3 regions of the Endozoicomonas sp. ALC020 genome follow, and region 1 is predicted to be linked to each of the others. Evidence: predicted binding sites of a transcription regulator. Region 1 holds the regulator's gene; each other region holds the start of a gene.
What was found. Region 1 encodes LexA, which represses DNA repair genes until DNA is damaged. Its sites were predicted from a motif close to TACTGTNTANNTANACAGTA; they were not measured.

Region 1 (7,576 bases):
TGGGTCAGGGTATTACTACGGTATTTGAACGTCTGTAAGGCGTCGGCCTTTGCCAGACGGGTTCCTGTCTGGCTTATCCTGCCTGAAAGTACTCGCCCCGGAATTCTATTCCGGGGTATTCCTTTTTGATGCATTTTTATGCAGAGATTCTGCTTCGAAAATGAGTATATTTTTCAGTGTCTGCATAAGTTATTTTGTCGGTAAAACCCGACATTTTTTCCCGTCAATGATCATCATGAAATCTGTCAGGCTTCACAGTAATTAAATAATCTTTTGATATTCAAGGATATTATTGCTTATAACTGGCTGGATTAATCATTGAGGCTGTGAAACGATAAATAAGAGGGTCGTTCGAGAAAAATTCAGGATCATTGCAGGGTTTTCCTTGACCGATGTTTTTCTTGACCTTATATATTGAAACAATTTTCAATTCCCGACCTTTCTTGTTTTGGTCGCAGACAGCACTGAGTGTTTTATGATCTTTTTTCCAGGCTGGTCAGCATAACCGGAACAATGGAGCTGATTACAGGACGTGTAAGGTAGCATGGGTAAATCTTTAGTTATCGTCGAGTCGCCGGCCAAGGCGAAGACAATAAACAAATATCTGGGCAAGGACTTTGTTGTTAAGTCCAGTGTTGGTCACATTCGTGATTTGCCCACCGCAGGTGGCTCCAGGAAGCCTGTGGACCCCAAAGCTCGGGCAAAGGCTGCTGCTGAGACACGTAAGCTATCTCCTGAGCAGAAAATCATCCATAAGAAGCGCAAAGCCAAAGAACAGCTGATTGAAAGAATGGGCATCGACCCTGAAAAAGGCTGGCAGGCACGTTACGAGATACTGCCCGGCAAAGAGAAGGTGGTTGACGAGCTGCGTCGACTTGCCGCATCAGCTGACACAATTTACCTCGCAACCGATTTGGATCGTGAGGGAGAGGCCATCGCATGGCATCTTCAGGAAGCCATTGGGGGGGAGCCTGGTCGTTATAGGCGGGTAGTCTTCAACGAAATTACCAGGAATGCCATCCAGGAAGCCTTCAAAGAGCCCGGCTCTCTCAATATTGACCGGGTCAATGCCCAGCAGGCAAGGCGATTCCTCGATCGTGTAGTAGGTTATATGGTTTCTCCTCTGCTCTGGGCTAAAATTGCCCGTGGCCTGTCAGCAGGGCGGGTGCAGTCAGTAGCGGTTAAGTTGATTGTTGAGCGGGAGCGTGAAGTCAGAAGCTTTATCCCGGAAGAGTACTGGGAAGTTTACGCTGACCTGGCTACGGAAAATGGAGAAGTTATCCGTTTTCAGGTGGCCAAAGAAGCTGGCGATGCCTTCAGACCTGTCAGTGAGGCTGCCACCGGAGTTGTTCTTGAAAAGCTGAGACAGGCTGATTACAAGCTGACCGTGCGTGAAGACAAACCGACCCGAAGTCGTCCTTCTGCACCCTTCATTACCTCAACCCTGCAGCAGGCGGCCAGTACGCGTCTGGGATTCAGTGTCAAGAAGACCATGATGATGGCCCAACGTCTTTATGAAGCGGGTCACATCACCTACATGCGTACTGACTCGACCAATCTGAGTCAGGAAGCGGTGGAGAGTGCCCGGGAATTTATCGATGGTACGTTCGGCTCAAGGTATCTGCCTGAAAATCCGAACCGGTATTCCAGTAAAGAAGGCGCTCAGGAGGCTCACGAAGCAATACGTCCATCCTCTGTGACTGCTGAGCCAGGCTCTATTTCCGGTCTTGAGAAGGATGCAGAGCGGCTCTATGAACTGATCTGGAGACAGTTTGTTGCCTGTCAGATGACGCCTGCGGAGTACCTGAGTACGTCCCTGACAGTTCGGGTGGACGACTTTGATCTCAAAGCGAGGGGCAGAACCCTCAAGTTTGATGGTTACACCCGGGTTATGGCAGCCATAGCCAAAAAGGGTGAAGACATCATTCTGCCGGCTCTGGAAAAAGGTGATCCGCTGGATCTGAAAAAACTGGACCCGAAACAGCTGTTTACAAAACCGCCGGCCCGTTTCAGTGAAGCGGCTCTGGTAAAAGAGCTTGAGAAGCGTGGCATTGGCAGGCCCTCGACTTACGCTTCCATCATTTCGACGATTCAGGATCGCGGTTATGTTTCCCTGAAAAATCGTCGTTTCTATGCCGAGAAAATGGGCGATATTGTCACAGACCGGCTGGTTGAGAACTTCCATGATCTCATGGATTACAACTTTACCGCCAAGATGGAGTCCAATCTCGATGTAGTGGCTGAAGGTGGTGAGAACTGGAAAGATCTGCTGGACAGTTTCTACAGTGATTTCAGCAGCAAGCTGGAGCAGGCTGAAGACGACAGCGACGGTATGCGATCCAATGACCCTTCTCCTACCGATATCAAATGTCCTGATTGTGGCAGGGATATGATGATTCGCACGGCCAGTACGGGAGTATTTCTGGGCTGTTCCGGTTACTCGCTCCCGCCCAGGGAGCGTTGTAAATGTACCATTAATCTGGTGCCCGGCGAAGAAGTTGAAGATGCTGACGACGAGAATGCAGAAGTCAACGCCTTGCGGGCTATGCATCGTTGTCCCAAGTGTTCTACGGCAATGGAAAGCTACCTGATTGATGAGCAGCGTAAGCTTCATGTCTGTGGTAATAACCCGGACTGCTCTGGCTATGAAGTGGAAAAAGGTCAGTTCAAACTCAAGGGTTATGATGGTCCCGTGCTTGAATGTGACAAGTGCGGTTCTGAGATGCAGCTCAAATCCGGACGCTTTGGTAAATACTTTGGTTGTACCAACAGCGAGTGTAAAAACACCCGTAAGCTCTTGAAAAGCGGGGAAGCGGCTCCCCCCAAAATGGATCCGGTACCCATGCCTGAGCTCAAATGTCTGAAAGTGGATGATCATTATATTCTCAGAGATGGTGCCTCAGGTCTTTTTCTGGCGGCCAGTCAGTTCCCAAAGAACCGTGAGACCCGTGCTCCTCTGGTCAGTGAACTGATCCCGCATCAGGCGGCTATTGATCCAAAGTATCATTATCTTCTGGATGCACCGAGACAGGATGCTGATGGTAATCCCGCAATCATTCGCTACAGTCGCAAAACCAGGACTCAGTATGTTATGACTGAGTCTGAAGGTAAGGCGACAGGGTGGAGTGCTACCTTCCAGGACGGCAGGTGGGAAGAAAAAGTCACCAGGAAGCGTAAAAAATCCTGACCTGGCCTCGTCACAAACAAGACCTTCACAGAGATCCGTGGAGGTCTTTTTATTTTTGAGAAAGATTATGTCTGAGCAGTGGCGTTCCCATACCAACAAAAAATTACACTATGCCCGTTTACAGCTGGATGCCTGGGAAAGAGCAGAAGCTTTTGAGCAGGAGGCTTTTCGAGAGGCATTTCTGATGCATGCCAGTCAAGCCTATTCCTCGATGCTGGCGGAGATATTGTCTCCCTACGGTGAGCAGCTGACCCGGTTGCTGTCTCTGGAAGATGCTTGCAGATTGATGGATGAGCAACCTGCAGAAGTGTCTGAACTCGAGCAGTTAAAGCAGCTGGAGTCATCGGACAGTTGGCTGGCAGATTTACTTAAAGCTTATGACGATATTTTTAATGCTAATGGTAATATACAATCATATTCAAGTAATAGCAGTATGATTATGATTGCTTCGGATACTAGTGAAGTCACCAAAGGTATTAAGACGCCAGAAAGTGCCAAGAGTATTCTTGCCTCCCTCAAGGAGTTGGTAGGGCACTTTAGAAATTTCAATCTTGAATGGTGATTAGATTTTTTAGATCTGATTCATGACTCATAATAGTGTGCCTGGATTGATTCAAACCGTGCATGATTGTGGGAATGTTTAGAACTCTGTTGTTTATGGCTGTTGTTCAATTTGATCAGAGGTATCTTATGACTAAGATCATGCTGTGCTGTTCGGCAGGTATGTCTACCAGCATGTTCGTGGAGAAAATGCGCGAAGCAGCTGAAAGTCGGAGTGAAGAAGTCGAGGTTGAAGCCTTCGGCGCTAGTCATTTCGATGAACAGGTAGCCTGTTTCGATGTTGTTCTGCTGGGTCCTCAGGTTAAATATATGTTGAATGATCTCAAGCTGCGTGCTGCCGAATATGCTGTTCCGGTTGAGGCGATCAGCCCTGTTGATTATGGCACGATGAATGGTGCGAAAGTGTTGGGCTTTGCTCTGTCGCTAACAGCCTGATTAATTCCAGTTTATCGTGTGTATGCTGCAATACGGGGGCAAAAGCTGCAGCTCTTTTAAGGGTTTTTACTTTCCAGTCTGCAATAACACTTTGCATTACTCTCTACTGACCTATTGCATCATAAGTCACAATGCTGCATGATTTCTCCCTCTTATACGCTATTTATGGAACGAAATATGGCTGCATCGTTTTTGGAAATTGTGGAACTTCCAACAGGAGAGATTGTTCTGCGAAGCAGTGACGACGAGGGTGAGCCCCTGCTGACTATGAAATTTTCAGAGGAAGCCAAACAGTATCTTGAAGGGGACCATTTGCAAGTGGCAAAGGTCATGTTTGATGCTGGCATGCGTGAAGTTGCTGAACTCACTCGTCCGCAATCCTCTGAAGAAGAGATTCCTGAGAACAGAGTACTGCACTGACTCCATTTTCATGAAAATGACGGGCATCATGCAACCTGTCTACTGCGAATAGCCAGCCCCTGACACTGTCCATTCCTGGCTGCGCTTTCAAGCTTAGTTAGCCACCCTTTATCCAAATGCCCCAGCCAGCTGATGACAGTGTGGCTGGTTCCGGATGCCAGCGCTTTCCTGGTGAGTTCCAATGTCTGATTAATATTGTTGGAGCTAAAGATTTGCACCTTGTCATGATTTAAGTCGCAATTCTTTAACCAGTGCAGGGTTCTGGTGTCATCTGCCAGAATCAGGGTCAACCAACGTTCACTGTCAGTGGACAGCTGACTGAGCATGGGCGTCAGGAGTTCTTCTGCCTGCCAGGGTTGACCTGAAAGAATGAGTTCATTAATACTGGGCTTCAGAGACTTTTCAGTTTTTCCTGATAAAGTCTTTTCTAGGCGCGAGGGGTTAATGCAGACTGTATTGGTCTGGTAGCTTGGGGCTGAAAAATTGTGCCTTTCACTGCTGGTTCGGTACAGCATAAATTCTTCCTTCTGGCATAGCCCGGACGCTGTTTGTTATTCGCACTTCAGCGTAGTGGGCCTTTAACAACAGCTGCCTGTTGTGAGTAGTGTCTCTGGTAATGGTCAGGCTCATCTTATTCCGTCTCAGGACTGATTTCTGATGACTCCGACGCTTAAACCTTCGATGGCAAAGGCATCCTGAGTGAGATCAACGACTATGGTTTCGAACTCGTCGTTTTCCGGATGCAGCAATACTTTGTTTTTCTGTTTCTCGAATCTTTTCACGGTGACATCATCTTCAATCCGGGCGACGACAACCTGACCGTTTCGAACATCTGTTGTCTTGTGAACGGCCAGCAGGTCACCATCAAGAATCCCGATGTCCTTCATGCTCATTCCTTTTACCCTTAACAGGAAGTCTGCCGATGGGGTGAAGAAAGCGGGATTGAGCATCAGGTGGTCTTCGATATGTTCCTGGGCGAGGATCGGGTTCCCGGCAGCAACCTGTCCGATAATCGGAAGGCCTTCAGGCTGGCTGTCTGGAATGCGGATACCACGGGAGGCGCCGGGGGTAATCTCGATAGCGCCTTTACGGGCCAGTGCCCTGAGATGTTCTTCGGCAGCATTGGGTGAGCGAAAGCCGAAGGTCTTGGCGATTTCGGCCCTGGTGGGTGGGAAACCTGTCTCGTCAATATGAGATTTGATCAGGTCCAGTATCTCGGATTGCCGTTTAGTCAGTTTGATCATGGTCTCTCAATCTGTTTTTTTATACAGTATCTGTGATTATATACAGTATTCTTGTGGTGGCAAGTTATTATCCAGGCTGCGACGATAAGCAAAAAATGACAAGAGGGTCGTCAATGGTGCAGGTGAGGCATGCTTTGCCACCATAGTGATGAGTTGTTGGCTGAAATTCGCAAGCTGAGTCCCTGAAGCTTTTTTTAATAAAAAATCCGGAGGTGGTTAATCTCCGGATTTGGCATTTTATTTATGATTGTGTAGAAGTTAATTTCTTCCGCAGTGCATCCCAGGCATCATTTGAAACTTCTACTTCAAAGCCATCAAAACCATGCCAAACTTTAACAAAATCTACATGTTTGTAATCAAGCCATTCTAATATTCTTTCTCTGATATCAAGGGCATTATCCTTACTACCAGTATGGATAGCTAATCTGGATTTAACTGCTTTGGCACTTTTGATATTAAAATCCTCTTTCGGATCAAACTTATGGTATATTAGTTTACTCACATCAATAGATTCATCATCTGGTAACATATATTCTATAGAGTTAATAGTTTCTTCAATAATTTTTTCGTCTTTTTTGGGTTCATCTATTTTTCTGTAATTTTTGTAATTTTCGATAGGAGTCATTTTGCTATCAGCTGTCAAGTCATTTGGTTTCAAACTTTTATCAGATTTCAAATCATTAGATTTCAAGCTTTCAGCTGAGTCATTCCCGGCCGCATAAAATTCTAAAAAGCTGCCATCCTTAATCAGCATCTCCACCAACCGATTGCCTTGTCCATCTACAATGGCAATGTAACCAGGGGAGACAAAATGAAAGTGTGGTGGTTTTTTTGTACCGAAGCCTCTGAGTGTTCTTGTTGCGGCAGTGGCAACTTGACCATAAGCTCCCTCTTCATTAATGGATACTCTGGTCTTCTGAAGAATTTCCAGATCACAATTTGAGGGATGGCCTAATCTTGTTAAATCTTCAGACCTTATGACATCGGCTCCAAATGTCTGAGAAATTTTGTCGAGTAAATTGGTGTCACAACTGCCGTCTATTTTTATCCTGGGTAGCATTAGATCCATCTCTTTTTTACGGCCATTTAATCCGTCAATCAGGTGATTGATTGTATCAGAATCAAGGTTGTTAATCCCTGTCGGACTGTCATCAGGGGTTATTATTGCGACTAATTTAAGATCTTCACCATTCACTGATCGGAAATTTTTGCCAATGGCACCAAATTTTCCATTATCAAAAAATTGCACGTTTTCAGTTGACTTCATCATCTTGACGTTTTCAATCATACTTCCGTCTGCGCAGATAAATTTGCCCGAGGCCGTTTTTTCTTTAGAAAATGGCCTCTCCCAGATACCCTCGAATTCCATCACATTGCCAATTACCGTTGTAATCAGTTCTCGTCGAGTTTTACAATGACCATGAAACAACTTATTGATTTTTCCATGAGTCTTCTCTTTCACGAAGTCTTCTGCGATGTCGGCCAGGCACCTGTCCTGGTCAGGACGGTCCAGCTTTTCGGTTTGATAACATACAGACAGTATCTGATCAAGATGCTCGTTTATGACGGCAGAGTCAGAACCTATAAAGTTAGCGCAAGAGAGTACCTTCTGTATCTGATACGGATCCTTGGCGTAAGCATGGTTAACGCTGAATTCGCCTAGTTTTTTATGGATCTCAATCTCCATCTCATCAGTTAACTCTTCTTTAGAGATACCCAGGATCGATGC
Region 2 (7,576 bases), 930 kb from region 1:
TTCGTATTCACAACCAGGAAATGCAGCAGACAGTATTTCGTATCCTGAAAATTGAGGAAGAAGAGCAGCAGGAAAAGTTTGGCTTCCTGCTGGACGCTCTTAAATACGGTGCGCCTCCCCATGGTGGTCTGGCGTTTGGGCTTGACCGTCTGGTTATGCTGCTGTGCGGGACCGATAATATTCGTGACGTTATTGCCTTCCCGAAAACTCAGTCCGCAGCCTGTCTGCTGACTCAGGCTCCGGGCGAAGTGGATGCTACCCAGCTACGCGATCTGAATATCCGTATTCGTCGTGATCCGGCGTCTGCAACCAGTCACTGAGCGTCTGCGGCTGTTCCAGAAAACGTCTGCGACCATTTTATAAATTGCTGAGGCCGGTTTTTACCGGCCTGTTCAAGAAGAGATAAAGGGTATTTTCTATGGCAGGTCATAGTAAATGGGCCAATATCAAACACCGTAAGGCGGCTCAGGACGCCAAGCGTGGCAAAATCTTCACCAAGATCATTCGTGAGTTGGTGGTGGCGGCCAAGCAGGGCGGTGGGAATATCGAGGATAACCCCAAGCTGCGTCAGGTGGTTGACAAGGCTCTGGGTGCCAATATGACCCGTGACACCATCAACAGGGCGATTGCTCGTGGTGCCGGTGGTGATGACGATTCCAACATGGAAGAAGTGACCTACGAAGGTTATGGTGCTGGCGGTATCGCGGTGCTGGTGGAATGTCTGACAGACAACCGTAACCGTACCGTTGCAGAAGTACGCCATGCTTTCTCCAAGCATGGTGGTAATCTGGGTACTGACGGTTCTGTAGCCTACCTGTTTGAGCGTAAGGGGCAAATCTTCTTCGAACCGGGTCTGGATGAAGACACTGTCATGGAAGCTGCTCTGGAAGCCGGTGCCGAAGATGTACTGACTAACGACGATGGCTCCATTGAAGTGGTCACTGAGTGGACTGAGTTCATGGCAGTAAAAGAAGCTATTGAAGCTGCAGGTTTGAAACCAGCGGGCGGCGAAGTAGCGATGATCGCTTCTACCCGGACTGAACTGGACAAAGACGGTGCGGAAAAAATCATGAAGCTGGTGGATCGTCTCGAAGACCTGGACGATGTGCAAAATGTTTACACTAACGCTGACATTCCTGCCGAAGTGATGGCGCAGTTGGACTAAGTTGTTCTGTCGGTGTGAAGAGCCTCGATAACGAAAGTGTCGGGGTTTTTTTGTTTCTGTTCCGGAGATACCAGCCCGGCTGGAATATCTGTGAACGCCCAGACATTGAAGCCTACCAGCAGCATAAACAATAGAATAATGATGCCTGTGATAATCATTAATGTTTTTAGCAGGTCGGACATTAATCGTTTCCGGATCATCTTGTGGAGTAAAACAGTCTTGAGCAAGAACAATGATCTTTGCGGTTCTCGCCACGAAAGTATTACCAGAGAAATACTAAGCTGCTTCTATCGTTACTCACAGGCAAATTTGGTAATTCAGTGTTCTTGAATTGTAAGTTTCTGATACCCACCGGCACCGCTGGTATATTGTATGGGTGTACAGTATCCTTTTGACATAACCATGACTTTGAACCCTCGCCTGTCAGATTTTTTTGGCAGAAGCTGTCACACTCATTGACCCCGGGGGGCATCAAACGCTGTCATTGAAAATAGCGACATCTGACTTGAGAATACATTCTGAATGGCCATCCTGATGGGGATAGATCCGGGCTCAAGAATTACCGGCTATGGATTAATTGAAGAAGTAGGCAATAAAACACATTATGTGGCGTCCGGTTGTATTCGCATCCGGGAGGCGCCTCTACCTGAGCGCTTGCAGCAGATTTATGAAGGCATCAGCACTTTGATCGAACGTTACATCCCGCAGTCCGTTGGTGTGGAGCAAGTGTTTATGTCCAGAAATGCTGATTCGGCACTGAAACTGGGTCAGGCCAGGGCTGCGGCCATTGTGGCTGTGGTTAATCACAATATTGAGGTGTCGGAATACTCTGCCCGGCAGGTCAAGCAGGCTGTGGTTGGTAAAGGCTCTGCGGATAAGTACCAGGTAAAGCACATGGTGAAGTCGATCCTTGACTTGAATGATACCCCTCAGGCCGATGCTGCGGACGCTCTGGCGGTTGCTCTTTGTCATGCTCATACTCGTTCCAGTCTGGTCAGGATGGCGGGTGCTACGGGTACTCGACGTCGTCGTCTTACGGGGCAGTCTTAGTTTGGGTGGACACAAAGGTGAAAGGAAGCAATGCAAAACACCAGATCCAGGATCTGTTGTGGCGTGTAGATTTTCTTCAGTTCTTTCCAGTTCTCCGGACTTATGATCTGTTCTTTGTAGAGTTCTTCAGTGGTTTTCAGTAACAGGCGTTGTTTGTTGTCCCAGCCCGGTGCCAGATGGCCACGGGAAACCATTTGTACATCACTGGCTTTCAGTCCCGTATCCAGTGCACATTGAGCAATATCCGGGATCAGGTGTCTGGTATTGCAAATGTACGCACTTCTCAGGGCAACCAGAGCGCGATCTCTCATCGGGAGGCTGCTGTAGCCTTGTATATAACTGATGAAGCTGCGAGCAGGCTTATCAAGCTCAGGTGAGTTTGCCGGGCGTCCCGGGAAATCTTCCTTTAACAAAGATTTTTGTGACTTGATGAAAGGGATGGGAATAGGGCCACCGGATACAGCTGGGTGGTATTCACTGGCCAGGCCAGCCTCGGGCAGGATCTGCCAGAGTGATCCCAGAAATGTGCGAAGTTTCTTCAAGGGGGCAGCTCCTTCAGATCATCGAATTGAACTTCTCTTAGTGATTAGAGAGTGACAATTCTCAGGAGTTCTACGCCCTCGTCGTATTGTTAGGCGTTCTGACCTTATAGTCAGAAAATAAAAGATTTGGAAAACAGGATGATTGGAAGAATTCGGGGCCTTCTGGCTGACAAACAGCCCCCTCATTTGCTGATAGAGACCCATGGTATCGGGTATGAAGTGGAAGCTCCGATGTCGGTTTTTTATAAACTGCCGGACGTTGGTCAGGAGGTCGTGTTATATACCCACTTTGTAGTGCGCGAAGATGCTCAGCTCCTATACGGTTTTAGCAATCGTGATGAGCGGGAGTTGTTTAGAACTCTGATCAAGGTCAATGGGGTTGGTCCCAAGCTCGGACTGACCCTGTTGTCCGGTATAGAAGCTGATGCTTTTGTGCGCTGTGTGCAGGAAGGTGATAGTGCCACTTTGGTGAAGTTGCCGGGTGTGGGTAAAAAAACAGCCGAGCGGCTGATTGTTGAAATGAAAGATAAGCTGGATCGTTGGCAGTCAGCACCTCTGCTGGAAGGTAAGCCTCTGGTTGCCGGTGGCGAAATGGCTGCCGAAGCAAAAGATATTGAACAGGAAGCCGTCAGTGCTCTGGTGGCTCTGGGTTATAAACCCCAGGAAGCCGGCAAAGTCATTGGTAAGTTGCTCAAGGATGGCATGACCAGTGAAGAGCTGATTCGTCAGGCTCTGAAAAGTATGATCTGATAACACCGCGTCTTATTTAAAAGGTGAGACGATTGAGTCTCACCTGCTTGTCTGCTTTGTAGTTTACCGGATGAACTTCCTGACCGAGTCAACGCAGATGGCTGCCGTTGCCAGCCAGATAAAGCTATAGCTGAGCCACTGCTGTAAGGTGAAGACTTCTCCGAGAACGGTGACAGCCACCACAAATATCAAAGCAGGCTCCAGGTAGCTCAACAGGCCAAACAAACTGACAGACAGATGCCTGGAGGCGTTGATGTAGCAGATCAGTGACAGGCTGCAGAGTAGCCCCAGACCTGGCAGCAGATACCAAAGAGTGACGGAATGGGTCAGGTTTTGCATAAAACTCTGATCACTCATCAGTATGAAAATACCAGCCGGAAGGAACAACAGGTGCTCAAAAAGCAGGGCTGGCAAGGTATCGACCTGCAAAGGTTTACGGATGATGAAATACACCGGATAAAGTCCGGCCACCGCCAGGCTGACCCAGGGTAATGAGCCCTGTTGCCAAATCATGGCAAGCACGCCTAATGACGCGGACCCCATGGCAAAGTAATGAGCCTTGTTCAGTCTCTCGTTAAATACCAGCTTGCCGGTTAATGCCAGGGTGAGTGGCAGCAAAAAATAGCCAAGGGAGAGATCCTGTGTTTTATCATTCACGGGGCCCCAGACAAACAGCCACCACTGAAAGCCAACAATCAAACCACCCAGGGATAGCATCAGCACAGTTTTCCGGCAGAGAAAAACCGCCCTGAAGCCCCGGAGCCGGTCCATGCGATAGCAGACCATTGTCAGGCAGAGAGCGCTGAAAATGACCCTGTTCCAGAACAGGGTATTTCCGGACAGCTTAATAAACTGTACATAAATGGGCACAAGCCCGAACATCACGGAGGCCATGACCGAGTTAGTCAGGCCTTTTCCAGAAACCAAATGTGTATTCATTCTGAGTACTTCCTTTAATCAGAATTTAAAACAGAGAGTATAGGAGTCCGATGACTCCGAAGTTTAAAAGGTAATGCACCCCCGGGCAGCTAAGTGCTCGCAAGTGCTCTTTTTACGTTCAGAGTGCTTGGACGATTAAATGTAGCGTTTTGTTCCCAAAGCTGGATTATTTTTTTAACAGACTGGAGATGGTACGCTGAGAGTAATGGTAGACGAGCTAGAACATGATTGAAGCAGATCGATTGATATCCTCCTCAGAACGCCCTCTGGAAGAGGTGCTGGATCGGGCTATTCGCCCGGTAAAACTGGCTGATTATGTGGGACAGCCAAAAGTCAGGGAGCAGATGGAAATTTTTATCCAGGCTGCAAGACTTCGTAATGATGCCCTTGATCATACCCTTATATTCGGACCTCCGGGGCTGGGTAAAACCACGCTTTCCCACATCCTTGCCAATGAGATGGGCAGCAATATTCGAACGACTTCTGGCCCGGTGCTGGAAAAAGCGGGTGACCTGGCAGCTCTTCTGACCAATCTTGAGCCCAATGACATTCTGTTTATTGATGAAATTCACCGCCTCAGTCCGGTAGTGGAAGAAGTATTGTATCCGGCGATGGAAGATTATCAGCTGGACATCATGATCGGTGAAGGCCCTGCTGCGCGATCTATCAAGCTGGACCTGCCTCCCTTTACCTTGGTGGGAGCTACAACCAGGGCGGGTCTGCTGACGTCTCCGCTCCGGGATCGTTTTGGTATTGTACAGAGGCTGGAGTTTTATAATATTGAGGACCTGACTTATATCGTAGAACGTTCTGCCGGAATTCTCGGGGTGGGGATTGATAAGGAAGGTGCAGGAGAGATTGCCCGACGCTCCAGAGGAACGCCCAGAATTGCCAACCGATTGCTGAGAAGGGTGCGTGATTTTGCCGAAGTAAAGGGGAATGGTGTGATCCACAAGGAGACGGCCGATGCCGCATTGAATATGCTGGATGTTGATGCCAGCGGTTTTGATCATATGGACAGACGGCTGCTGTTGGCCATGATCGAAAAGTTTGATGGTGGGCCGGTCGGGGTAGACAGTCTGGCGGCTGCCATCAGTGAGGAGAGGGATACCATCGAAGATGTCCTGGAGCCTTATCTTATTCAACAGGGCTATATGATGAGAACCCCCAGAGGGCGGATGGTCACCAAGCACGCATACTTGCATTTTGGGCTTGACTACCGGATAGAAGAATAAGTCTTTCCGGTTTAATATCTGGATCGTTCTTTTGAAAAACGAGTGGCTAAGGAAACGCTGATGCTCATGAGAATTTTAGGAATCTACTGTCTATTTGTTCTGTCGCTCACTGCTCTGAGTGGTTGTCAGACTATTACTACGGAAGCGGCGCCAATGCGTCCAGGGTTCTACTCTGCACCTTTCTCTGTCTCGGCGGCAAGTTGCTCGCAGGTGCTTCATGGTTCCAGCCAGCTGCCGATTGATCTGTATCATGCCGGAGTCTGCTTCGAGCAGGGAGTGGGTACAACAGCTTCCTTAGCCGAGGCTGTTGAGCGTTACTCCATGGCGGCTCGATGGGGGATTCCGGAAGCCACCCAAGCCTTGAAACGTTTGCACAAACCCGTTCCAGCTCCTGATTTGCTGCAACGCAGAACAGAGCAGGAACAACGCCTGAACAAGCAGAGACTGGATGAGGAAAAACTCAATAAAGGCTCCTATCCTCCGCCTCATAATTTCCCTCATTGTGGTCGTTCATCGTGTTATTAACTTGCCAGGGTATCGGCGTCTCTGGCAGTCTCTGATCTGGTTTAATGTTATGTGTACTGCTCTGTGACTGATACCTTTTCTATTCCCATTCGAGTCTATTATGAAGATACCGATGCCGGCGGCATCGTATATCACGTCAATTACCTGAAGTTTATGGAGCGAGCCAGAACCGAATATCTGCGAACTACCGGTTATGACCACCAGAAGTTGTTGAAGGAAAAGAAGCAGCTGGTAGTGGTTGATGCTTCTGTTCAGTTCAAACACATTGCCCGGTTGGATGACTCTCTTAACGTGACTGTCGCAGTTGAAAGTATGGGTAAAGCCAGGATGGTTTTTCTGCAACAGTGTTTTCGTGAAGGTCTTTTGATATGTGAAGGTCGGTTTGTGGTGGCTTGCCTGAACAGTCAGAGCAGAAAGCCCACAGCGATTACAGAATCCTTACGGAATAAATTAAGTCCTGACAGCAATTCGCCCTGAGATTGGTGGTACTATCCATAACTGCCTGTTTATCATGAAAATGCAGTCACAGCGTCTGGCCCGATTCCAGAATGATTGTCGATGATCATTTCTCTAACAAGTATTAATCAAATTAAAAGCGAGGTTTTCAGTGGCAGATAGCATGTCCATTTGGTCACTGGTAGGCAATGCCAGTTGGATCGTTTTACTGGTGCTGATACTGCTGGTGGTGGCATCTGTTGTTTCCTGGGTGATGATCGTTCAGCGTGGCGTACTCATTCGTTCCGCTCAACGCAATATGACGGCCTTTGAAGATCGCTTCTGGTCGGGGATGGATCTGACCCAGCTCTATAAAGAGCTGGACAAAGAAGAAGACCTGGGTGGTCTGGAATTGGTTTTCCGTTCAGGCTTTAGTGAGTTTTCCCGCATGCGTTCTCAGGGTACTGGAGAGGCTGATGCTGTCATGGAAGCCACACAGAGAGCCATGAGAGTGGCCATCTCCCGTGAGCAGGAAAAACTGGAAACGCATCTGCCCTTTCTGGCCAGTGTCGGTTCGACCTGTCCTTATGTTGGTCTGTTCGGTACCGTAGTCGGCATTATGAACTCTTTCCGTGGGCTGGCAAATGTGCAGCAGGCCACTCTGGCATCGGTTGCTCCTGGTATTGCTGAAGCCCTGATGACGACAGCGGTTGGTCTGGTAGCTGCGATTCCTGCGGTGGTAGCTTATAACCGTTACGCATCCAGAGTGGAAGCCCTGCTGTCGAACTACGAGACCTTTGCGGATGAATTTTCCAGTATTCTTCATCGCAAGGTTCACAGTCGTCGCACTGCAGGCTAAGGGAGCGAGTAAAAAAATCATGGCTCGATCCAGAACCCGGCGCAAGCCGATGTCAGAAATCAACATGGTGCCGTTT
Region 3 (7,576 bases), 760 kb from region 1:
CTTCGCCGCTTGCTCTGCTCTGGCCAGCATGGTCAGAATTGGCTCCCGTTGCGCTTTCACCAGTTTCTTCGCCATACCTTTTTTGATGGGCTGAAGTTGGGCGTTCAGGGTGTCGAAGGCCACTTTTTCCGAGAGGTTGTTCATGCCGGGATCGATCAGGCAGCGAATCGGTGTCGCAGGCAGGTATCGATCCAGCTGCAGTTTTTTCTCTCCTGAAGCTCCGACGACATAGATCGCTTCCAGCAGCATGGTGCCCGGTTTCAGTGCCTTGTTTTTTAACAGAGCTACCGAGGTATTGCCCATTTCACTGGTGAGCAGCATGTCCATGCTTTCACGAACCATGGGGTGCTCCCAGGTGAGGAAGTGCATGTCTTCCCGGGAAAGGGCCATATCCCGATCAAAGGTGACGGTAATACCGTCAGCCGGAAGGCCCGGGAAGGAGGTCACCATATGGCTGCCCGGACGCACAACAAGACAATGTTTGGAATGATCTTCTGACTCGACGCCAAATCCTTCAAACAGCTTTTCCATATAGCGCTTGAGCTGCCTGGGTTCTTCCTGTGCTTCGATGTCGTTAATCAGATCTTCACTGGAGAGGGTGCCACGGGAGTTGATTTCCAGCAGGCGATCCCGACCATTGTGAAGGTGTTTATTCATTTTTGTATTGAGATCTGCGGTTTCTTCGATCAATGGTTGAATGTCTGCCAGTGTCGTTTTCTTTTCAGGCGCCAGCGCTTCAGTGAATGCTTCACCCAACTTTTCAAAGACCATGCTGCCAGACGGGCAAGTATCGGCGAAGGCATTGAGGCCCTGATCATACCAGTGAAACATTAATTCCTGTCCGGTGCCCTCTATAAAGGGAACATGGATTTTGATGGTCTCAGTCTGGCCAATGCGATCGAGCCGTCCAATACGCTGTTCCAGCAGATCCGGGTGAGCAGGCAGATCAAAGAGCACCAGGTGGTGGGCAAACTGGAAATTGCGACCTTCACTGCCAATTTCGGAGCAGACCAGAACCTGGGCACCGTATTCCTCATCAGCAAACCATGCAGCCGCTCGATCCCGCTCTACGATAGTCATGTTCTCGTGGAACACTGCCGTGGGTATACCAGACAGAATTCTGAGAGCGTCCTCGAGATCCAGAGCGGTATTGGCATTGGCACAGATCACCAGCACTTTCTGTTTTTTAAGCAGCTTCAGCAGGTTAATCAGCCAGTCGATGCGTGGGTCTACCTTCCACCAGGGGTCCATATCATCAACACAGATATGGGATTGGTAAGCCAGTTCGGGGTAGAGCGAACCACGGGCTTCGGTTTCTTCTTCCTGGGCAATCTGATAAAGCTCGGGCAGCTTCTGGGCGTACCCCTGAACAACACGGCCGGGGAATCCTCCCACCGCTGCACGGGTATTTCTGAACAGAACCCGGCCAGTACCATGGCGGTCCAGGAGGGTTTTTAGTAGCTGTTCGCGGGCCGTTTCTTTTTGTTCAGAAGAGCCATTATTGATCAGGTCGATCAGAGGCTGACAATCGTGACCCAGGAAACCGGTCAGGTGCTGACAGGCGACTTCCGGCAGGTGGTTATTTTCCAGCAGCTCCTGAACCGCTTCGGCCACAGGCTCATAGTTTTTTTCCTCTTCCTGATAGGTCACCAGATCGTGGAAACGATCAGGGTCCAGCAGACGGAGCCGGGCAAAGTGACTTTCGGGTCCCATCTGTTCAGGTGTTGCTGTCAACAGCAGCAGGCCGGGAATTTGTGACGACAATGTTTCCACAACCTGATATTCACGGCTGGGGTTTTCTTCTGACCAGACCAGATGGTGAGCTTCGTCGACGATCAATAGATCCCAGTCGACCTCAAGAGCTTGCTGAAAACGATGTTCGGACTGGCTCAGGAAGTCCAGGCTGCAGAGAATCAGTTGCCCTGTGTTGAACGGGTTTTCATCTTCAATCGCACGGCAACGCTCTTCATCAAACAGTCCGAAGTGCAGATTGAAACGACGCAGCATTTCCACTAGCCACTGATGCTGAAGTGTTTCCGGTACCAGAATCAATACCCGACTGGCTCGTTCAGTGATCAGTTGCTGATGCAGGATGAGACCGGCTTCAATGGTTTTACCCATGCCGACTTCGTCAGCCAGCATCACTCTGGGAGCATGACGTCCAGACACTTCACGCGCTATATGCAGCTGATGAGGTATCAGGCTGGTACGGGCACCGAGCAGCCCTCTCACAGGAGAGCTGAGTAGTCGACAATTGTTCAACAGAGTTTTGTATCGCAGGGAAAAGTTGCTGTTTTGGTCTATTTGACCCGCCAGCATTCTGTCCTGCGGCTTGTTGAAATGAATAAAGTTGCCCAGTTCCGATTCGGGAAGCTCTTTGGGCTTACCGTCGGGAAGAACGCCTCTATACAGTAGCAGACCATTCTCTTCGATGACTTCTGTCACCGTCATGGTCCAGCCCTCGTGACTTTCTATCTTGTCACCAGGATTAAATTGTACCCTTGATAGCGGGCAGTTATTAATGGAGTAGAGCCGGGTTTCACCGGTGGTGGGGAACAATAGGGTTACCATGCGACTATCGAAAGTCAGAACGGTACCCAGCCCTTGTTCAGTTTCGGTGTCACTGATCCAGCGCTGTCCAGGAACGAAGCTCGTCATGTCGTGACTACATACCTTGCCAGACAAAAAGGCCGATATATTAGCGGAATTCGCTGTATTAGCAACCAGTACAAGTGCTACTTGGCGGGTTGCTTCACTAGTGTCTTGGTCTGATTATGGGAAAAATGACCTTTAGAACCGCTGTTTTTGGTAAAAAAAAGGGTTTCTCTATCAGGAATGAAAGAAAGACTTTTTTTCACAAAGAGCTATTTTAAAGCTGAATCTGAAGTGAGTCAGAGGGAAATGGATGATTGTTTTTACCCATGCTCTTTATTCCTGATTCGTTCTAAATGGGAGGGGATAAAAAAGGGTTTGTGGCAGAGCGGATCAGGGCTTTCCGCTCTTGGTTATCGGATATTGGCAGGCCAGCTCAGGCCGAAGTCTGATCCTCATTTGGGTCATTGTCTTGCTCAGCAGTCTGGCCTATCTCGAGCACCAGGTCCGGTTTGCCTTTAAAGGCTTTGGCGAAGGCTTCCTTGTTTTTGGCGAACATCAGGCCGATCTCTTCTGCCAGTTGCTCATCAATTTCAAAGTGATCTTCCAGCAGGCTGGTGATATTCCCGGCCAGTTCCAACATGCGATCGTATTCTTCAGCGGCTTTTTTATCTGTAAACATGCTTCCGTCCCGGTCAACTCGCCACATGGGGGTAATAGACATGGGCCTCTCCTGTCAGGTGTGGTTTAGATATAACTGTATATAAGTACAGTTAATCTGTCCAGTGAGAACCCGGTCAGGGCCAGCATGGAAACTCATTAAAGCATATTCAGGGTATCACCAAGAACTCCAACTCGATGGCTGGAGCTCAGATAACATCAGCGATGCCTGTTCTTTTTGAAAGCACCAGGCTTTTTGTGAGGCGAGGGCCGCTTCTTGTTGATAGCAGGTTTACCACGGGTGCCTCTGGTTTTCAGGCCGGTTTTGGTGTGTCTCGGATCGACTCTGCGAGTTGGTGTGTTGGGTGCGGGTGATAGCTGAACGGCAGCCGCCAGTTCGTCGATGTCAGTTTTTTCTACTTCTTCCCATTGACCCATGCGCAGGTGGTCAGGAATGATGACATTGGCAAAACGAACTCGTTTCAAGCGGCTTACTGTCAAATCCTGTGATTCCCAGAGTCTGCGCACTTCACGGTTACGGCCTTCCAGAAGGCAGACATGAAACCAGCGGTTGATACCCGAACCGCCTGAGTCAACAATATCGGTGAAACGGGCAGGGCCATCTTCCAGCTCGACGCCATCGAAGAGGTTTTTAACTTTCTGCTCTGTTGTATTACCCATCACTCGAACAGCGTATTCACGTTCAACCTGGTAAGAAGGGTGCATCAAGCGACTGGCCAACTCACCATCGGTGGTGAACAGCATCAGTCCGGAAGTATTGATATCCAGACGGCCAATGGCAATCCAGCGTTCGCCCTGAAGTCTGGGCAGTTTGTCAAAAACGGTCGGGCGGCCTTCCGGGTCGTGGCGGCTGCAAATCTCGCCTTCCGGCTTGTTGTAGGCGATGACACGACGGATTCCGGAAGCATAGGTTTCCAGTTTGACCGGGCGGCCGTCGACAGCAATCTTGTCTTCAGCTGAGGCTCGGTCGCCGAGGCTGGCCTGTTCTCCGTTGACGGAGATTCGACCTTCGCTGATCCAGCGTTCCATCTCACGGCGCGAGCCCAGGCCGGCGCCCGCCAGGATTTTTTGCAATTTCTCACCCTGGGGAGGAGTGGTTTCAGTTGTCATGGTATTTACGGCTATGCCGCTCTGTTTCTCAATCAAAGGGGCCAAAGTATAGCGATTCAGGATAGGTTAAGACAGCGTGGATTTCCGTGGCTGTTCCATCGGGTCATCATGCATTGCTCAGGGGTTAGTTATTTCGTTTGATATTTCCACGGGTGTTTCTGCTTCGGAAGCAGGCTCTTCTTCAAAGGATGGATTTGTCGCCTGGTGTGCGACTTGATCCTCTTCAGCGAAAAGTCCTACCGACGAATCCGATATATGGGTGTCCTGTTCAGCCTCCTGCTCAACCAACGGTTGTTCAGGTTCTGGTTCATCGATGTTCTTTTTACGGATCAGATCGTCAAAGTTATCTGGCAGATCAGCTTCCAGTTCATCCAGTTCGGCAAATAGCTCATCAGAGGATTGCTCTTCCACCTCAGTGTCCTCCTGAACTTCAGAGTCCTCTGTCGCTGATCTGCTCTGATCGTTATCTTCTGCCAGTTCCCGGGCTGCTTCTTCCAGATTACGAATCTCGGACAGGGGGGGCAGTTCATTGAGATTTTCCAGATTAAAATAATCCAGAAATTGGCGGGTAGTGGCAAACATGGCCGGACGCCCCGGGACATCCCGGTGACCTACCACCCGAACCCATTCGCGGTCCTGAAGGGTTCGTATAATGTTGCTGCTGACGGCCACCCCGCGAATGTCTTCGATTTCCCCCCGGGTGATGGGCTGCCGGTAGGCGATCAGGGCCAGGGTTTCCAGCAGTGCTCGTGTATAGCGCTGTGGTTTTTCTTCCCAGAGTCTGCCAACCCAGGGTGACAATTCCTGTCTGACCTGGAAGCGGTATCCCGATGCCACTTTTTTGAGTTCAAAGCCCCGTCCTTCACAGGCTTCAGAGATAGCTACCAGAGCCTCACGAATCTGGTTGTCATCCGGGCGCTCTTCCTCAGAGTAAAGGTCTTCGGGGAACAGTGCGGCCAGCTTTTCTTCAGTCAGGGGTTTCTGGCTGGCCAGCAGGGCTCCTTCCAGGATACGTTGCAGTTGTTCTGTTTCCATCAGTCAATCCGAGCCTTTACGTGAATAGGGCCAAAAGGTTCATTCTGAATGAGTTCGATCAGGGATTCCTTGATGAGTTCCATCACCGCCATAAAAGTAACGACAACGCCGAGTTTGCCTTCCTCAAGCCGGAACAGGGCAACAAAGGGAGTGAAACGCTCAGAGGTCAGCATGGAGAGAACTTCACTCATCCGTTCACGGGTGGACAGGGCTTCCTGTTCAACCTGGTGACTGACGTACATTTCTGAGCGGCGGAGTATTTCTCCCATGGCCAGCATGATCTCTTTGAGATCCACTGTCGGGTGGGGGCGTTCCTTTTCCAGGTCGGGTGGGGCCGCACTGGCTTCATGCAGATCCCGGGTCATTCTTGGCATTTGATCAATATCTTCTGCGGCTTTCTTGAAGCGCTCATATTCCTGCAGTCGACGAATCAGCTCGGCACGAGGATCTTCTTCCTCGTCTTCGTCCTCAGAGACCCGGGGCAGCAGCATTCGTGATTTGATTTCGGCCAGTGTCGCGGCCATGACAAGGTATTCAGCTGCCAGCTCAAATTGTCCTGATTCCATCAATTCTACATACTGCATGTATTGCTCTGTAATGACTGCCACCTGAATGTTCAGGATGTCCATGTTGTTGCGCTTGATCAGGTAGAGCAGCAGGTCAAGAGGCCCTTCAAAGGCTTCCAGAAAAACTTGCAGGGCATCCGGTGGGATGTAAAGGTCGTCAGGCAACTTGGCCATGGGCTGACCCATAACCCGTATCTGGTGTTCAATGAGTTCAGGCTCAGAGTCCGATTGAGCTGGCGTTGTCAGCTCTTCAGGGGGTTGTTCTCCGGGCTCAGCCACGGTTTCCGTGGAGGTCATTGATGCTTCACCCTGTTTCGAATCCTCTAACTGAAAAAAAGCAGTTTGACCGACAAACGGTAAAACTGCTTTTTATGATGATCAGGCTCGAAGAACCTGACCTGTAGTTTGTAATAGCTGATACTTCACTGAAACACAGTGTTCAACGATAGTCCAGTCCTATGGCTTCCCGAACCTCCCTGAGGGTGTCCTGGGCTTCGTCCCGGGTCTTTTCGGTCCCTTCGGCGATGATACTTTTTACGACATCGGGATTGTTTTCCAGTTCCCTGGCTTCTGAACGAATGGGCTCCAGTTCAGCCTGTACCGCTTCGATCAGGGGCTTTTTGCAGTCAAGGCAGCCGATACCTGCTGAGCGACAGCCTTCCTGAACCCAGTCTCTGCGTTGTTGATCTGAATAGACCTGATGCAGTTGCCAGACCGGACATTTTTCCGGCTCGCCCGGATCATTCCTGCGAATGCGAGCCGGGTCTGTAGGCATCTTTTTCAGTTTTGACGCAATACTGTCCTGGTCTTCCCTGAGGCCGATGGTATTGCCGCAGGACTTGGACATTTTCTGACCATCCAGACCCGGCATGCGGGGCTGTTCAGTCAGCAAAGCCTGAGGTTCCGGCAAGATAACCTTACCTGTCCCTTCCAGATAGCCAAACAGTCTTTCCTGGTCGCCCAGGGTGATATTGCTCTGTTCTTTGAGCAGCGCCTTGGCCGTGGCAAGAGCTTCGTCATCCCCGTGTTCAAGGTAGGCGCGACGGAGCTTGCGGTAGAGGTTGGCAGTTTTTCTGCCCATTTTGCCGATAGCGGCCTCGGCATTATCCTCAAAGCCGGGCTCCCGACCATAAAGGTGGTTAAAGCGTCTGGCGATTTCCCGGGTAATCTCCACGTGGGCTTCCTGGTCAGCACCGACAGGAACCAGACCTGCACGGTAGGCAAGGATATCGGCGCTTTGCAGGAGTGGATAGCCAAGAAAGCCGAAGGTAGAGAGATCCCTTTCCTTCAGTTTTTCCTGCTGATCCTTGTAGCTGGGCACTCTTTCCAGCCAAGAGAGCGGGGTAATCATGGAGAGCAGCAGATTCAGTTCTGCATGCTCCGGAACTCTGGATTGTATGAACAGGGTGGCCGAACCGGGATTGATGCCAGTCGCCAGCCAGTCAATGACCATGTCCCAGACTGAATCTTCGAGTTTTTCCGGCTCTTCATAGTGAGTGGTCAGCGCGTGCCAGTCAGCTACGAAGAAAAAACATTCATACTCATGTTGCAGCCGAAGCCAGTTTTTTAATACCCCATGATAATGGCCAAGA

Region 2: ruvC (crossover junction endodeoxyribonuclease RuvC) is a predicted target of LexA. The motif match lies at 1,532-1,551, and genes of this name have one in related genera.
Region 3: ACOJUO_RS23665 (YebG family protein) is a predicted target of LexA. The motif match lies at 3,348-3,367, and genes of this name have one in related genera.

Annotation. Positions count from the first base shown of each region.
Region 1 covers NZ_CP184830.1:5,581,217-5,588,792, reverse strand. The annotation lists gene fadA (acetyl-CoA C-acyltransferase FadA) at 1-38, shown strand, start outside; gene topA (type I DNA topoisomerase) at 545-3,187, shown strand; gene ACOJUO_RS20485 (DUF6586 family protein) at 3,255-3,749, shown strand; gene ACOJUO_RS20480 (PTS sugar transporter subunit IIB) at 3,878-4,183, shown strand; gene ACOJUO_RS20475 (hypothetical protein) at 4,361-4,603, shown strand; gene ACOJUO_RS20470 (SulA-like leucine-rich domain-containing protein) at 4,630-5,118, opposite strand; gene lexA (transcriptional repressor LexA) at 5,245-5,847, opposite strand; gene ACOJUO_RS20460 (serpin family protein) at 6,089-7,576, opposite strand, start outside.
Region 2 covers NZ_CP184830.1:6,507,213-6,514,788, reverse strand. The annotation lists gene aspS (aspartate--tRNA ligase) at 1-320, shown strand, start outside; gene ACOJUO_RS24345 (YebC/PmpR family DNA-binding transcriptional regulator) at 419-1,165, shown strand; gene ACOJUO_RS24340 (hypothetical protein) at 1,162-1,347, opposite strand; gene ruvC (crossover junction endodeoxyribonuclease RuvC) at 1,688-2,215, shown strand; gene ACOJUO_RS24330 (carboxymuconolactone decarboxylase family protein) at 2,212-2,757, opposite strand; gene ruvA (Holliday junction branch migration protein RuvA) at 2,896-3,507, shown strand; gene rarD (EamA family transporter RarD) at 3,571-4,446, opposite strand; gene ruvB (Holliday junction branch migration DNA helicase RuvB) at 4,671-5,681, shown strand; gene ACOJUO_RS24310 (hypothetical protein) at 5,742-6,206, shown strand; gene ybgC (tol-pal system-associated acyl-CoA thioesterase) at 6,270-6,683, shown strand; gene tolQ (protein TolQ) at 6,826-7,500, shown strand; gene tolR (protein TolR) at 7,520-7,576, shown strand, end outside.
Region 3 covers NZ_CP184830.1:6,338,310-6,345,885, reverse strand. The annotation lists gene rapA (RNA polymerase-associated protein RapA) at 1-2,658, opposite strand, end outside; gene ACOJUO_RS23665 (YebG family protein) at 3,029-3,316, opposite strand; gene rluB (23S rRNA pseudouridine(2605) synthase RluB) at 3,472-4,383, opposite strand; gene scpB (SMC-Scp complex subunit ScpB) at 4,501-5,418, opposite strand; gene ACOJUO_RS23650 (segregation and condensation protein A) at 5,418-6,281, opposite strand; gene ACOJUO_RS23645 (tryptophan--tRNA ligase) at 6,424-7,576, opposite strand, start outside.